2 regions of the Leeuwenhoekiella sp. H156 genome follow, and region 2 is predicted to be linked to the other one. Evidence: riboswitches for the same ligand, from Rfam matches in the RefSeq annotation. Region 2 holds a riboswitch; the other holds the start of a gene.
The links. A riboswitch is a leader RNA that binds a small molecule or an ion and turns the genes downstream of it on or off. The one in region 2 is predicted to bind cobalamin.

Region 1 (8,929 bases), 2.2 Mb from region 2:
CTGCCCTACCTGTAAGGGCAAACGCCTGAAACCGGAATCCCTTTCGGTCACATTCGCCGGTTATGACATCGCCGATATTTCAAAGCTTCCGCTAAAAAAACTCTATGATGTATTTGTTCCTTACAGCACGGCAAATGCAGCGGTGTTTGACAACGAATCCATTTCGCAGGAAAAACGAATGGTGACCCGGCGCATCGCTGAAGATTTTGCAGGGCGCCTGGAAGTACTGCTCGATTTGGGTCTGGGTTACCTGTCTCTGGAGCGCAATACGCCCAGCCTTTCGCCCGGAGAACATCAGCGCTTGCGGCTGGCCACGCAGGTACGCAGCAACCTTTTTGGAGTAGTGTATGTGTTAGACGAACCTTCAGCAGGTTTGCATCCGGCAGATACTGAAGCCTTATTGCGCACCTTGGCTTTGCTAAAGAAAGGCGGAAACTCGCTTTTTATTGTGGAACACGAACTCGAAGTGATACGCCGTGCCGACTGGCTGGTAGAGGTAGGACCTGATGCCGGGGAAGGCGGTGGTCAAATACTGTATAGCGGTCCGCCGGAAGGTTTAAAAACCGTTGCGGCTTCAAAAACCAAAACCCATTTGTTTCAGGATCTATCCTTTGAGAAACCGGTGCGTCGTGAGGCTAAAAACTGGCTGGAGCTTTCCGGGATTACCCGAAACAACCTAAACGAGCTCCACGTGAAATTTCCACTGGGGGTTTTGACCAGTGTGACGGGAATTTCAGGTTCCGGAAAAAGCAGTTTGGTGAGTCAGGCGCTGGTTGATCTGATGAAGGCGAAATTAAAAAACAACACGCTCGAAGAGGAAGTCGAAGAAACCGAAGAACTTCTGAATTCCAACAACCCTGAACCCACAACTGGACATATTGCTGTAGGTGCCGAAAACCTGAAGCGTATGGTTGTGGTTAATCAAAAACCCATTGGCCGCACTCCACGGTCTAATCTGGCGACCTATACCGGTTTATTTGACCGGGTACGAAGCCTGTTTGCCTCTACCAGCCTGGCAAAATCCCGCAAGTATAAAGACGGAAGGTTTTCGTTTAACGTGGGAAAAGGACGTTGTCCCAATTGTGAAGGCGAAGGTGCCGTAATGGTAGAACTGCTTTTTCTGCCCAGCGTTTACGCGCCCTGCCCGGTTTGTAAGGGAATGCGCTATAATGAAGATACTTTAGAAGTCACGTACAAGGGTAAAAATATCGCACAGGTTTTGGAGATGACCGTGGCGCAGGCGGTAAACTTTTTTGAGGAAGAATCAGGCGTAAGCAAACCTCTTACCTTGCTGGAAGATGTGGGGCTGGGCTATTTGCGCCTGGGACAACCCGCCACCGAACTTTCAGGAGGCGAAGCGCAACGCATTAAACTGGCTAAAGAATTACAACGCGGGAACAGCGGGAAAACACTGTATATTTTAGACGAACCCACGACCGGCCTGCACCCTACCGATGTTGAAAAATTACAGACACAACTCCATAATCTGGTGGAAGCCGGAAATACGGTGATTGTGGTAGAGCACGATATGCAGGTAATCGCTGCAAGCGACTGGGTAATTGACATCGGTCCCGGCGCTGGTAATGAAGGCGGCAGCATCGTGTGTGCAGGAACCCCTAAAGCCGTAGCTGCAAACTCACAGAGTAAAACAGCGCCTTATTTAAAAAGAAAGTTGGCAGGCAACTAAATCAACAATATTTAAATTACGTACATTCCTCATTCAAATAGTCTTATGGGCTTTCAGTTTTAATCAATTGATTTAAGGTGTTTTAAACGGAGTTTATGAAAATCCTTTCAACCAATTTAGCCACACCCACTACCTTCATCTGGAATGGAAAAGAAGAAACAACGGGCATCTATAAAAAACCGGTAGATCAACCGCTTTATCTTACCAAAAATGATGTTATGGGCGATGAAGTTTCAGACCGGTTGCATCATGGCGGGTATTACAAAGCCTGTTATGTTTTTGCTTCTGAACACTATCCCTATTGGAAAAATTTATATCCCAATCTGTACTGGTCCTGGGGAATGTTTGGGGAAAATCTGACGCTTACCGCTTTTGATGAACACAAAGTCTATCTGGGGAGTATTTATGAGGTAGGCGAAGCGCTAGTGCAGGTTTCTCAGTACCGGGAACCCTGTTATAAATTGGGACATAAATTCGGCACTCCTAAAGTCATTAAGCAATTTGTGGAATATGGACTGGGCGGCACCTATCTCAGCATTCTCAAAGAAGGAAATGTCGCTGCAGGAGACCCCTTCAAACTGGTTGAACGCCCTTCAAACACTATGACCGTTGCTCAGTTATTTCAACTGGTTTTTGCAAAAGAAAAAGATCCGGCTCTTTTAAAAATAGCCTCACAAAGCGAAGCGATTCCGCCCAAAAAAAGAATGTGGTTTAGTTCGCACTTGTAAGCTCCATCAACAAAGGCTTTTAGTAAGACCTGCATCATCAATATCTGATCGGCTTCAGCGTGTTCAGATATTAACCTATTTACTCTGTATATAAGCAGGATAGCTTTTCTAATGCCTGGTTTTTCAGGACGAATCTCACATACCGGGCTTATGGAGCTTCAGTTCATTAAAAATGAAATAACTTTAAGCATAAACCCAACTCTTATGCGCGTAGCCTTTTTCAGCACTAAAAAATACGATCAGGACTTCTTTGAACAAACTAACGAATCCTTTGATCACGAACTTCGCTTTTTTGAAACTTCCCTGAATAAACATACAGCCTCTCTGGCGGAAGGTTTTGAAGCGGTTTGTGTTTTTGTGAATGATGCGCTCGACGCCGAAACCATCAGTAAACTGGCTGATTTTGATATCAAACTCATCGCCTTGCGCTGTGCCGGTTTTAATAATGTTGATCTTGAGGCTGCCGCCCAAAACAACATTAAAGTAGTACGGGTACCGGCCTATTCGCCGCAGGCTGTGGCAGAACACGCCGTGGCTTTGATTCTCACCTTAAACCGTAAAACCCATAAAGCCTATAATCGGGTTCGGGAAAATAACTTTTCATTAGAAAAACTTACCGGCTTCAACATTTACGGCAAAAGCGTTGGAGTTGTCGGTACCGGAATAATCGGGGCCTGCTTTGCTAAAATTATGCTGGGTTTTGGGTGTAAGGTGTTTGCTTTTGATGTTAAGCCTAATGACGAACTGAAAGATCGGGGTGTTCATTATGTAGAGCTTGAACAGCTGTTACGGGAGTCAGACATCATCTCGCTGCATTGTCCGCTCAATGAACAAACCCATCATCTTATGGATCGAAAAGCTTTTGAACAGATGAAAAGCGGCGCGATGCTTATCAATACCGGTCGGGGCGCTTTGATTGATACAACAGCAGTGGTCGAGGCCTTAAAACAGGAAAAACTGGGCTATCTGGGCATCGATGTTTACGAGCAGGAATCGGGTTTATTTTTTAACGACCGCTCGGAAACGATTAATAAGGATGATGATTTTTTAAGGCTGATGTCTTTTCCGAATGTGCTCATCACCGGTCACCAGGGCTTTTTCACCAAAGAAGCTTTAGAACAAATCGCAGAGGTAAGTCTTAAAAACCTCAGTGATTTTGAAGCCGGAAACGAACTTAAAAACGAGGTAAAAGCGTAGTTTTAACCCTTATGTCTTCTTCTAAAAAAACGCATACCAATCGATCCGGGGTGAAAAATCCCAGGCAGGATTTCACAGCTTCCGGTTTAAAATCCAAACTACACGCCCGCAACCGCAACCGTGAGCCTTATGATTTGGACGCGTTGATAGAATTAAAGCCCGGGCTGAAGGAACACCTCAAACCCAATAAATACGGTACAACATCGATAGATTTTGCGAATCCTAAGGCGGTAAAATTGCTCAATCAGGCATTGCTGGGTTTTTACTACGGAATACCCAACTGGGAATTTCCGGAAGCGAATCTGGTGCCTCCCATTCCGGGAAGGGCAGATTACCTGCATTACCTGGCCGATTTATTAGCCGAAAGCACAAACGGAAAAATTCCGCAGGGAAAAGAAATCAAAGGTCTGGATATTGGCACCGGCGCCAGCTTAATTTATCCCATTCTGGGTGTTGTAGAATACGACTGGGATTTTGTAGCAACCGATATTGATCCCAGGGCTATTGCTTCCGCAGCAAAAATCATTGAAAACAATACCATCCTGAACTCTAAAATCGAACTGCGCCTACAGGAAACCAAAGGGTCTATTTTTAAAAATGTGATCAAGCCCGGCGAGGCCTTTGACTTTAGCATGTGCAACCCGCCCTTTCACGCTACGCGGGATGCGGCTACTCAAGGAACGCGCAGAAAAGTGAACAACCTTACCGGAAACCAACAATCAACCCCCGATCTCAATTTTTCCGGGAATCAGAACGAACTCATCACACCGGGTGGAGAGCCTAAGTTTATCAAGACTATGATACGCGAAAGCAGCGCATTTGCTGAGCAGTGCAGGTGGTTTACGACTTTGGTCTCCCGTCAGGACTATTTAAAAGACATTTACAAACACCTGAAGCGCGCTGAAGCCCTAACCGTAAAAACGATCCCGATGGGAACCGGTAATAAAATAAGTAGAATTGTGGCGTGGTCGTTTACAGAGAACACTTAATAAAAAAAGACCTCACAGGTTTTGGAAACCTGTGAGGTCTGTTATCGTAAATTGCATTTATTTTTTCTTCAATTTCGCATTAATACGCTCTTCTTCCCCCTCTTTATTCTTTTTCAGCGCGCGTTGCGATTCGGTAAAATGAACACCTTCCCCGCCTCTGTGCATATCGGCCAGATTGCGTTCTACCAGATTCTTTCGTTTTAGATCACTCATAACTTAGCTTTTTATTTAAATATAGTAAGGTCTTCACACAAAACACGTTAAGGCGGCGTTAAAGGCAGCATATTGAGGTTTGGCAAAAAGCCTGCGCAAAGCCTTTTAAGAATAAACTGGTAATACTACTTTGATAAAACCTAAAACCGTAATTTCACGGCCTCAATAAGTTCATTACTTTATTTTTCATCTAACGGAACGGGTTACACATAACGTGCATTAATAGGGAATCTGGTGCAAATCCAGAGCTGTCGCGCAACTGTAAGTAATACCATAAGGCTTTGCCAAATCGAGTCCACTGTATCTCAAAAATATGGGAAGGACGGTAAAGCTGTTACAAGTCAGGAGACCTGCCTGTTCCGCTAAGACTTTGCTTTCGCGATCTGAAGCTATTGGTCTGGTACGATGCACGTAAATTTTCAAGGGGATACCTGTATCCTTTTGTAAGCTTCCTGCACCATCCTTCTCCGGTTTCTTCTCATCGTTTTGGCAAAGCCAAAATAGGGCAACGAACTTTTAAATCATTCATTCATTTAAAAGTTTAGCAACATGCAAACGCACATTCTGGGCTACCCGCGTATTGGTAGCCATCGTGAACTCAAGAAAGCCTGTGAGCAGTATTGGTCAGGTAAAATCTCACTCGACGAACTGCATCAAACCGGTGCAGAACTACGAATAAACAACTGGCTGATACAGCAGGAAGCGGGCATAGACCTCATCCCTTCAAACGATTTTTCGTTTTACGATCAGGTATTGGATATGTCCTTAACGCTTAAAGCGATTCCTGCACGTTATGCGCCTTTACTTGGCAAATCAGACAACAGCATACCCGATCTCTATTTTGCAATGGCTCGCGGTTATCAACGGGACGGGCTTGACCTTACCGCAATGGAAATGACCAAGTGGTTTGACACCAACTACCATTACATCGTCCCCGAATTCACTAAAGACCAGAAATTTGAATTATTTTCAACCAAAGCGGTTGACGAGTTTTTAGAGGCGAAAGATGCCGGTATACTTACCAAACCGGTTTTACTGGGGCCGGTATCCTATCTGCTTTTAGGTAAAGAAAAAGAAACCGGTTTTCACCGTTTAGATCTTATAGATCGCCTGCTGCCCGTGTATTTTAAACTGCTGGAAAAACTTCAGGAAAACGGGGCGGTATGGGTTCAGCTCGACGAACCTTTCCTGACGCTTGATTTAAGCCATCGTGAAAAAGAAGTGTACCATCGCGTGTATCACGAACTCCGGGAAGCCTTCCCGGCTTTAAAATTTCTACTGGCTACTTATTTTGAAGGTTTGGGCGGAAACCTGGATCTGGCAATTTCTCTGCCCGTCTGTGCCCTGCATATCGACCTGGTCCGCGCACCAGGGCAATTGAATCAAATCCTGAAAAAAGCCCCGGAAAACCTAAGCATTTCACTAGGTCTTGTCGACGGCAGAAACATTTGGAAAAACGATTATGAGGCCACTTTAAAAGAAATCAACCGGGCTATCAAAACCTTAGGATCTGCACGCGTCTTGTTGGCTCCCAGCTGTTCCCTGTTGCACGTACCCTGTGACCTGGATCTGGAACCGGAAACAAACGCCCTAACGCCGGAAATCAAAAACTGGCTGGCCTTTGCCAAACAAAAACTAGACGAAATCACCACCTTAAAAAACCTGGTGGAATCTAAAGACGAAGAGGCGGTATCGGGTATGCGAAAACTGCAGGCCAACATAGACAGCATCAAAAGCCGCAGGGAATCAAAGCGTATTCACAAAACTCAGGTTAAGCAAAGAACGGCAGCGATAAGCATTCAGGATGCTTTGCGCAATGAGGCCTTTTCCATTCGCAGGACGAAACAGCACAAGGCGCTTAAGCTCCCCCTGTTTCCTACCACAACCATAGGTTCTTTTCCACAAACCAAAGAAGTGCGAAGCTGGAGGGCACAATTTAAAAAAGATAACCTCACAGCGGCCGATTATGAGAACCTGCTCCTTGAAGAAACAGAGCATTGTATACGCTGGCAGGAAGAAATTGATCTCGATGTACTGGTGCACGGCGAGTTTGAACGCAATGATATGGTAGAGTACTTTGGCGAGCAGCTTGACGGCTTTGCTTTTACCCGGCTGGGCTGGGTGCAAAGCTACGGAAGCCGTTGCGTTAAGCCGCCCATCATATACGGTGATGTCGAACGCCCAAATCCTATGACTGTAAAATGGAGTACCTATGCACAGGGCCTTACCTCCAGAATTGTAAAGGGCATGCTCACCGGCCCGGTTACTATTTTGCAATGGAGTTTTGTGCGGAATGATCAACCCCGTTCTGAAACCTGTAATCAGATTGCCCTGGCCATACGGGACGAAGTACTCGATCTGGAAAAAGCCGGAATACGCATCATTCAAATAGATGAACCCGCCCTGCGTGAAGGACTTCCGCTTCGAAAAGCAGAATGGGATGCGTACCTCAAATGGGCCGTAAATGCGTTTTGCCTTTCGGCAGCAGGAGTTCGGGAGGAAACCCAGATCCATACGCATATGTGCTACTCAGAATTCAATGATATTATTGAACACATTGCCGCGATGGATGCCGATGTGATAACCATTGAATGCTCCCGCTCGCAGATGGAATTGCTGGATGCCTTTGCAGAATTTAATTACCCCAATGAGATAGGGCCGGGAGTATACGACATTCACGCCCCAAGGGTGCCTGCTAAAGAAGAAATGCTTGCCCTGATGGAAAAAGCAAGACAGGTTATTCCCGATAAACAATTATGGGTAAACCCCGATTGCGGACTCAAAACCCGGGGTTGGGAAGAAACACGTAAGGCTTTAAAGGCAATGGTTGAAGCGGCAAAAACCCTGCGGGAAAAAAGCCTGAAACCTGAAGAGCAGGAAGCTTTTTAAATCTTAAGGACTCCTGGCAATTAAAAAAGGCGGCCCAAACGGGCCGCCTCCTTACTAACAATTAAAATCTAACCTACTTTTTTAAATCATATCGATCCAGGTTCATCACCTTGGTCCAGGCTTTTACGAAATGCTTCACAAAACGCTCACCGCTATCTTCCAAGGCATACGATTCAGCCAGGGCACGTAACTCGGAGTTTGAACCAAAGATCAAATCTACACGAGTACCTGTCCATTTCTTTTCGCCGGTATTGCGATCACTACCTTCAAATACATCATCATTTTCAGAAACCGATTTCCACGTAGTGTTCATATCCAGCAGATTTACAAAGAAATCATTGGTCAAGGTTTCGGGATTATGGGTAAATACGCCGTGATGCGAACCATCAAAATTAGTGTTTAACACGCGCATACCACCTACCAATACCGTCATTTCAGGTGGAGTAAGGGTTAGCAACTGAGCACGGTCTACCAAAAATTCTTCGGCTTTAATTTTAAAACGGTCTTTCATATAATTTCTAAAACCATCTGCTACAGGCTCAAGCGCGTCAAATGCAGAAGCATCGGTTTGCTCTTCAAGCGCATCGGCACGACCGGGAGTAAAAGGCACGCTGATCTCGTGACCGGCATTGTGTGCAGCCTTTTCTACAGCAGCACTACCTGCAAGTACAATAAGGTCTGCGATTGAAACTTTTTTGTTTCCGCTTTGCGAATCGTTAAAGGACTTTTGAATGCCTTCTAAGGTGTTCAACACCGCGTTCAACTTCTCAGGATTGTTTACTTCCCATCCGCGTTGGGGTGCAAAACGAATGCGTGCTCCGTTGGCTCCACCACGTTTGTCTGAACCTCTAAAGGTTGAAGCGGAAGCCCAGGCCACAGAAACCAAATCAGAAATTGAGTGACCGGCATCCAGAATATTAGCCTTTAAATGCTCAATATCTGCATCGTTGATCAGCTCGTGATCTACAGCAGGAATAGGGTCCTGCCAGATCAATTCTTCCTGAGGAACTTCAGGGCCCAGGTAACGCTCTTTAGGTCCCATATCCCGGTGTGTTAGTTTAAACCAGGCACGAGCATAGGCATCTGCAAACTCTTCAGGGTTTTCCATAAAGTGTCTGGAGATTTTCTCGTAGGCAGGATCAAAACGAAGGGACAAGTCGGTCGTTAGCATAAACGGTGCATGCTTCACGTCAGGACGGTGCGCATCAGGTACAGTACCTGCACCG
Region 2 (8,929 bases):
ATTTCTAAAACTTCGGGAATTGAGTACGGTTTATCGCTAGACCGTAACGATCCCAATTTTGCCTTTGCCTGGGTGCGTTATGTGTTGCCCGAGACGCCAGCATCTGCAGCCGGTGTTGAACGCGGAATGTTATTCAACAGCGTTAATGGAGAGCGATTGACCACCACGGCTAATGCTGATGGCACCTATTCGCTTAGCGCACGTTCCCGCGAATTGCTCAATCTGGATGTGTTTAGTATTGACCTGGCCGAATTTGACACCAATGACAATTTACAACCCACGGGCGTAAGCATTGACCTCACTCAGGTAGAATATACCGAAAACCCGGTTTTTATTGCCAAAACACTCACCGTCAATACCCGTAAAATAGGCTATTTGATGTATAACGCCTACCGGCGTAATTTTGACGTGCAGCTCAACAATGCTTTCGCACAGTTTAAGGCAGATGGCATCGAAGACCTCGTGCTTGACCTGCGTTATAACGGTGGTGGCTCTGTAGAAACAGCTATTGACCTCACTTCGATGATCACCGGGCAATTTAACGGTCAGGTAATTACCAAACAACGTTGGAACCCGGAGGTACAGGCAGTTTTTGAAGCTGGGAATCCCGAAAATCTGCTCGACCGTTTTGACAATAGTATTTCAAACAAAGATGCAATAAATAGCCTCAATCTGACCCGCCTTTTTGTAATAACTACCGGCAGCACCGCCTCGGCGAGTGAACTCACCATTATCGGTCTTAAGCCCTACATTGAGGTTAAAACAATAGGCACCACTACGGTTGGTAAATTTGAGGCCTCTCTCACTTTATATGACTCTGATGATTTTAGCCGAAATGACCGGAGTTTAAATCCACGGCATTTTTATGCCATTCAGCCTTTGGTTTACACCTATGAAAACTCAGCAGGCACGGTAGGTCCACCTACCGGAATTATCCCGGATTTTGAACTTCGGGAAAATTTGACCAATCTTGGTGTGCTGGGCGATGAAAACGAACCCCTGCTCAGCCTGGCTTTAGATCAGATCCTGGGAAGAAGCCCTTCCGGAAAAACCAGAAGTGGTATAAAATTTGAACATTTCACAGCGGTTGAAAACCAAAGCCCTGACTTTCAGCGTATGTATATTGACAACCTGCCGGAAGCCTTGCAAAACAAAAGATAAATAACCCCTTAAAGATGACTATGAAAAAGAATTTAGTACTCCTACTCCTGGGTCTGCTTGTATTTACAGGCTGTTCTAAGGATGATGACACGCCACCTGTTGTAGAAGAAACCCCCGAAGAAGAAACCCCGGCACTTACTCGTGCCGATTTCCCGGTTCAGGATTTTATGTACCAGGCGATGAATGAAGTTTATTTATACAAATCAAGAGTTCCCGTTCTTGCAAATAATAGATTTAATTCTGAAGCAGCATACGTTGATTTTTTAGCAAGTGAAGATGACCCTCTCGATTTTTTCGAAAAACTTGAAGCAGACATAGACCGTTTCAGCTTTGCAACAGAAAATTATGTCGCATTGGAAAATGCCTTTTCAGGCATTTCAAAGTCTGATGGTTTAGAGCTTTCATTTGTAGCCTACACACTTGATGGTGTACGATACGCTGCAGGGATAATTCGCTATGTAGTTCCTAACTCTCCGGGTGCAAACGCGGGCTTATCTAGAGGTCAGGCTCTTATAACCATAAACGGTAATAGACTTACTATTGCAGGTAGTTCTCTTAGCTCTCAGGCAATCGACCTGTTAAACTTAGATAATTATACATTAGGTATTTCTCCAGGATTTGAGAATTCTCAAACCTTATCAATTGCAACTTCAGATGTAAGTATTTCAAAAATACAGCTTACTGAAAACCCTATTTTAGTTAGCAAAACCCTTGATGTAAATGGTACTAAAATTGGGTATTTAATGTATAACTCATTTGTCTCTCAATTTGATGATGAATTAAATGCTGCTTTCGCAGATTTTGAAGCAGATGGAATACAAGATCTTGTACTTGACCTCAGATATAATGGTGGAGGCTCAGTTGCTTCAGCAATCGATTTATGTTCTATGATTACCGGTCAGTTTAATGGCGAAATCCTCATCAAACAACGCTGGAACGATGAATATCAGGCATTCTTTGAATCTCAGGGTCCGGAAAGTCTATTAAACAGATTTAACGCTACAATTTTTACAGGTACACCCCAACAAGAACCTATAAACAGTTTAAACCTTTCACGCCTTTATGTTATTGGTTTGAAATCCTATACAGCCTCAGCAAGCGAACTTACGGCTATAGGTCTTGAGCCTTACATCGATGTGCAGCTTATTGGGAATGGTACTGTTGGTAAATTTGAAGCCTCTGCAACGCTATATGATAGCCAAAATTTTGGAAGAGAAAATGCGAATCCCAATCATACCTATGCAGTACAGCCTCTGATATTTACCTATGCAAACGCAAATGATGTTGTTGGACCTCCCTCCGGACTGACACCTGATTTTAATGCGACTGAATCGCTTGACAATCTGGGGATTTTAGGAGATCCGGAAGAACCTTTATTGAAAATAGCTTTAGATCAAATTATAGGACGATCTTATAGTGGAAAAAGTTCTAGTCAGAAAAGTAACCTACTTGAAATACAAGGTTTGAAAGATCAATCACCTATTTACCAAAAAATGTATATTGATAATTTACCTCTTATCAAAAAGTAAGATGTTGTGATAAACTAAAAACCCGGCTTTTGAAGATTCAAAAGCCGGGTTTTTTTATGTGCTTTGCTTAAGCTAGAGCGAAAGATTCAATCCAAATCGAATATTTCTTCCACGTGTGGTATAGCCCACCAACTCTACATAATCGGTATTGAATACATTGTTGAGGCCTACAAAAAGATTGACCTGATTCTTCAGAATCTTTTGGCTCAAATACAGGTCAAACAACCCATAAGCATCAAGACTTACCTGCTCTCCGGTAGTAAAATCACTGTCACTTCGCTCGCCCCGGTATTGATAACTGGCCGAGAAAAAGGTTCCGCTATTCAGATTGAGACCCAGCTGACCAAAAGCCGTATGCTTTGGTAAACGCAGCAATTGGCGGTCTTTAGGCTCGGTAAACGTATAATTGGCACGCAAATCAATAAGTTTAAAAAGTTTCCCTTCCAGTTCAAATTCAGCACCCTGTACCGTAAAATCTTCAGTCACATTCTGGTATTCCCCTTCAAAAGTTACCGGATCGATGGTCACATAATCTATAAAGTTTTCTTCCAGACGGTTGAAGTAGGTTCCGCTAACGCGAAAAGTACCTGCCTTCCACTCTATCCCGCCTTCCAGAGTTCGGTCTTCTTCAGGCTGCAAATCGGGGTTGGCGCCAAAATTTCCATACAATTGCGAAAGCGAAGGCGCGATAAATGAAGTTGCATAGCTTCCAAAAAACTTCAAATAGCCTTCCTGCTGATCAAAAGTGAATGAAGGATTCAGACTATAGGTCAGGTGGCTTCCGTACTCGCTGTGATTATTGAGGCGTGCACCGGCGTTTACATTCAGTCCAAAATCAGACACATACACCACATTAGCATAGGGATCGGTGATTTGAGAGGTTTCCTGCTCCCCAAAATAGGTGCGGCTGTTGATGTGATTCAGTCCCAAAACCGTATAAAATTTCTCATTAAACGTATAGCGGTTAAAGACATCCAAAATATAGCTGTCTGAATCATACGCATTGGGAAAAGCCGATTGAAACTCGCGCTCAATGCTGTTATAGGCAGCATTTAAGGTAATGCTTCCCTTGTTGTAGTTAAACTCGGAATTGACCCCGCCGCGATACTGCTTGCTGAACGAGCGGTAAGCTGCATCTTCCAGAGGGAAGGAATTGTCGTAATCCACATCCATCTTATCGTAGTTTCCATAAGCGGTAAGACTGAAACGTTCACCAAAGTCATACCCAAACTTCACTTGCGTGCTGTAGCGCGAAAACGGGTCTTTCTCGTTGCTGTCTGCGTCAATCACAGCCGAAAGTCCGTCTGTATACTGCTGTGCAAAACCTACCAGATAGGTAAATTTATCGAGCGTACCGTTTACCGAAACCCGGTTTTGGAAATCATTAAAGCTAAAATCCCGGTCATTTTGCGACTCATTGGTCCCGGCAACAGAAGTGGCTTCAAAAGCGATTTTGTCTTTGGAAGCCTTGCGCGTAATGATGTTGATCACCGCTGTAGCCGCACCGCTTCCGTAAAGGGTACTGGCCGCGCCTTTGATAATCTCTATACGCTCAATGCTATTCACATCAAGTAAACGCAAATCGTAATCGGAAGCTATGTTTGAAGGATCATTAAGCTGCACCCCGTCAATAAGTACGAGCACCTGCCGGTTGTTACCCCCGCGTGCAAAAATACTGATGTTTTGCCCCGCATTGCTCTGTGCGCCGTTAATGCTGATGCCGCTTACGGTACTCAGGATCTCGGCAACCGATTTCCCTTCCTGTTTTTCGAGTTCGTCGCGGGTGATGCGGGTCACTACTTTACCGCTGTTTTCGCGTTTCAATTCAAATTTGGAGTCGGTCACCACGACCTCTTCCAGTTTTTGTGGTTCCTCCTGTTGAGCAAAAACCGACAGGGACGCCAATAATGCGCCGCCCAAAACATACTTTTTGGTAATCATTTAAAATAAAATTGTACGAGAAAAGGTATGAAGTCACCTTCATACAAACCTTTATCCCGAAGGTTTGACAAAAGTGAATAAAGGCAGGTCTCCTGGCTCGCGTATAAAGATCAACCTTCCCGCCCGGTGTGGGCAGTGGTATTAAAGAGCAATCTTTACCTTCCGCTAATGCGGAATAAGCTTACAGTTGCGGGAACAGCTCAGGACTTCGTCAATTCAGAATTCAGAATTCTGAATTCTGAATTTTGGTCACCTGATTCCCTTTTAAGGCATTTTTCAGACTGAAAATTGCCACCAAAATTCGGGCACGAAGTTAATCAAATCCATAAGCCTGCACGCCTTTTTTTAATTAATCTTACTTTTGAGGCGGTGTTTAAAAATTCCAAATCCCGTATTATTTTGAAAGCAAAAAACTTAGCCTCCCTTTTAGTCCTGTTCCTGCTCGTTTTTAGCGGCTGCAAAAATGAAAAAGCAAACGATCCCGCTTCCGCGAAAGCATCACAGGAGCAAAAGATGAAGTATGCTAAAGGCTTCAACATTCTGGATTATGAAGCGTATACGCTGCTCACGGTCACTCAGGCCTGGCCCGGAAGCGATAAAACCTTTCGTTATGCTTTACTCAAACAAGGTCAAAAACTTCCGGACAGCGTAAAGGTCAATGCCGTGATAAACATTCCCATACAAAGCATTGTGGTCACCTCTACCACGCACATTCCCGCTTTGGAATTGTTGCGTGTGGAAGCCAGCCTGAAAGGTTTCCCGAATCTCGATTACATTTCGTCTCCTAAAACCCGCGCCCGCATCAAAAACGGCGAAGTACAGGAATTGGGTCAAAACGAATCGATCAACACCGAAAGCGCCATCAACCTCAACCCGGATGCGGTCATAACCTTTGGTGTGGAAGGTGAAAACAAAACCATCAATTCCCTGCAACGGGCCGGGATTCCGGTTTTGTATAACGGCGACTGGACCGAAACCACGCCCTTAGGCCAGGCCGAATGGATCAAATTCTTTGCGGCGCTTTATGACAAACAGGATATGGCCGATTCTATCTTCACAGGTATTGAAAAACGCTATCTCGATCTCAAACAAAAAGCTGCGACCGCTCCGCAAGAACCCACGGTAATCAGCGGTGCGATGTTTAAAGACGTTTGGTATTTGCCTAAAGGCGACAGCTGGGCCGCAACTTTAGTTGCAGACGCACACGGAGATTACCTGTACAAAGACACCGAAGGAACCGGCAGCGCCGCCCTGAGTATCGAAGAGGTGCTCAACACCGCTCAGGATGCCGATTTCTGGATCGCACCCAATGCCTTTGAACGCTTTAGCGATCTGGCAGACGCCAACGAAGCCTACACCCGCTTTAAAGCCTTCAACGAACAAAAAATCTACAGTTTTGCTGCCGCAAAAGGCGAAACCGGCGGGATGTTGTATTACGAACTCGCCTCGTCACGACCCGATTGGGTGCTTGAAGATCTTGTAGCGATTTTACACCCGCAACTCCTAACCGATCATCAATTTCATTTTTACTCCCGCCTTGAAGACTAGATCAGGTCATAGCACCAAATTTACACTGCTGGGCGTAGGCGTACTGCTCCTGTTGCTGCTCAACATCGCATTGGGATCGGTGTACATCCCGCTTTCTGCAATTTTCAAAGTGATTGCAGGCGACGACAGCATTCGGGAAGCATGGACGTATATTATACTCGATTACCGCATTCCCAAAGCCCTGGCGGCTGTGATGACCGGTAGCGGACTAGCTGTCGCGGGGCTTATGATGCAAACGCTTTTTAAGAACCCGCTGGCGGGACCTTTTGTTCTGGGAATAAGCAGTGGCGCCAGTCTGGGCGTGGCTTTTTTTATTTTGGGCGGAAGCGCTCTGGGCCTTACCGCAATACTTCAGGTACACGGCTGGGGCACCATCATCGCCGCCAGTTTGGGTAGTTTTGCAGTGCTTAGCGTGGTGATTGCCGTTGCTTCACGGGTGCGGGATGCGATGGCCCTATTGATCATCGGCTTAATGTTTGGCAGCCTTACTTCGGCGGTGGTGAGTATTCTCGCCTACTTCAGTCCGGCGGAAGAACTGCAGCGCTATATGTTCTGGTCTTTCGGTAGCCTGGGCGATATTTCGTGGGCCGCGCTGGGAATTCTTTCGCTTTGCTATTGTATTGGAATCGGTTTAGCCTTTAGCATTACCAAAAACCTCAACAGCCTGCTATTGGGCGATTACTACGCGCAAACGCTGGGGGTCTCGCTGCAGCGCAGCCGTTTTGTAATTCTGATTTCAACCAGTATTCTGGCCGGAAGCCTTACCGCATTTGTAGGGCCCATCGCCTTTGTAGGCCTTGCTGTACCACATCTTATCAGGCAATGGTTTACAGCCTCTAACCATTGGACGCTTATCCCCGCCTGTATTTTGGGCGGTGCGGTCCTGATGCTGCTCTGCGATATTCTGGCCCAATTACCCGGCTTACCCATCACCCTGCCTATCAACGCGATCACTTCGCTCATAGGCGCGCCCATTGTGATTTGGTTATTAATACGAAAGAAAAAACTCCTGTTTTAAGCGATGTCCTCTACTCCAAAACATAGCGTTTTAACTACCAAAAATCTCGCAGTAGGTTACGGCAAAGCCGAAAAGGAAACTGTGGTGAATACCATCAACCTCGAGTTAAAGGCCGGAAGCTTTGTGACTATGGTGGGCATCAACGGTTCGGGTAAATCTACCCTGTTGCGTACCCTCGCAGGCCTGCAGGAACCGCTTGAAGGGGAAATCTTTCTGGAAGGAAAACCCCTGAATCAACTGGATGCCGCAACCAAATCCCTAAAAATCAGCGTGGTGCTTACGAGTCAGGTGATTTCAAAAAACCTTACCGTACTCGAACTCGTTTCTTTGGGACGCCAGCCCTATACCAACTGGCTGGGCAAACTCACCGATGACGATAAAGCCGAAATACAGGCTGCCCTTGCAGCGACCGAGCTCGAAAACCTCAAACACAAAGCCTGCTATGCCCTGAGTGACGGGCAGTTGCAGCGTGCGCTGATCGCACGGGCTTTGGCACAAAACACCGAAGTCATTCTGCTCGACGAGCCCACCACCCATCTCGATTTACACCATAAAGCTTCGATCTTCTCCCTGCTTAAAAAGATCGCGCGGCAGCAGCAAAAAACCATTTTGTGTACCACACACGATATTGAATTGGTGCTTTCGCTTTGCGATGAACTCATCGTACTGCACAACAACACCGCTATTCAAAACACGCCCGAAGCCCTGATTGAACAGGGGATTTTTGAAAACCTCTTCCCCGGGACCAATGTGTATTTTGACAAAACCTCCCGCCGCTTTTTAATTCGTTAAGACCCCGGCGTTAGCTATCTTTGAGAAAATTCTCCCCCAAATGGATCAAACGCTGTTGCTCATAATTGCTCTGCTTGCCGGCCTTTTAACAGGTGCCGTGATCGCCTATCTGATTACTTCCCTGCGTAAAAATGCACGTTACGCACAGGTTTCTGAACGCCTGAGCAATGCCGAAATGCAGCGCGGGCAATTGCTAAAACAGGAAGCTGTGTTGCAGCAAAAAATCGAGCAATTGCAGGAAGACAAGGAGTTTTATCAAAACGAACTCACCGCCCGCAATACCGCATTTGAACATTTGGAAGAGCGTATCCGCGAAAAAACCGGCGAGCTGGAGCAGCTTCAGGAAAAGTTTACCAAAGACTTTGAACTGGTTGCCAACAAATTGCTGGACGAAAAATCGAGCAAGTTTACCCTGCAAAACAAAGAAAACCTGGATACCATCTTAAAACCCCTGCAGGAAAAGATCAACAGTTTTGAGAAAAAAGTCGAAGAAACCAACAAGGAAAGTCTGGGGCGCCATAGCGAACTGCGCGAGCAAATTAAAGGTCTGGCGGCTTTAAACCTGCAAATGAGTAAGGATGCAGACAACCTTACTAAAGCGCTGAAAGGCGATGCCAAGATGCAGGGGAATTGGGGCGAACTCATCCTGACCCGTATTCTGGAAAAATCGGGTCTCGAGAACGGCCGCGAGTACTCCTTGCAGGACGCGCATACCGATGAAAACGGCAAACGCCTCGTCACCGATGTGCTCATTCATTTGCCCGACGGCAAAAAGATGATCGTAGACAGCAAGGTCTCGCTGGTGGCTTTTGAACGTTACGTTTCAGAAACCGACGAGGCGCTTCGAGCTACGTATTTAAAACAACATATCCAGTCGGTTAAAAATCACATCAACACTTTGGCTTCCAAAAAATACGAGCAGTTGGTTGCCCAAAGCCCC

Region 1: linked by a shared signal. The riboswitch ahead of metE (5-methyltetrahydropteroyltriglutamate--homocysteine S-methyltransferase) and the one ahead of ACSSS3_RS00590 (TonB-dependent receptor plug domain-containing protein) in region 2 are both predicted to bind cobalamin.

What each region holds. Positions count from the first base shown of each region.
Region 1 covers NZ_CP197499.1:2,415,360-2,424,288, reverse strand. The annotation lists gene uvrA (excinuclease ABC subunit UvrA) at 1-1,687, shown strand, start outside; gene ACSSS3_RS10535 (MOSC domain-containing protein) at 1,783-2,415, shown strand; gene ACSSS3_RS10530 (2-hydroxyacid dehydrogenase) at 2,620-3,612, shown strand; gene rlmF (23S rRNA (adenine(1618)-N(6))-methyltransferase RlmF) at 3,624-4,601, shown strand; gene ACSSS3_RS10520 (hypothetical protein) at 4,659-4,814, opposite strand; cobalamin riboswitch at 4,998-5,186, shown strand; gene metE (5-methyltetrahydropteroyltriglutamate--homocysteine S-methyltransferase) at 5,364-7,703, shown strand; gene katG (catalase/peroxidase HPI) at 7,777-8,929, opposite strand, start outside.
Region 2 covers NZ_CP197499.1:153,731-162,659, forward strand. The annotation lists gene ACSSS3_RS00580 (S41 family peptidase) at 1-1,161, shown strand, start outside; gene ACSSS3_RS00585 (S41 family peptidase) at 1,182-2,690, shown strand; gene ACSSS3_RS00590 (TonB-dependent receptor plug domain-containing protein) at 2,763-4,631, opposite strand; cobalamin riboswitch at 4,697-4,945, opposite strand; gene ACSSS3_RS00595 (ABC transporter substrate-binding protein) at 5,031-6,179, shown strand; gene ACSSS3_RS00600 (iron chelate uptake ABC transporter family permease subunit) at 6,169-7,197, shown strand; gene ACSSS3_RS00605 (ABC transporter ATP-binding protein) at 7,201-7,989, shown strand; gene rmuC (DNA recombination protein RmuC) at 8,030-8,929, shown strand, end outside.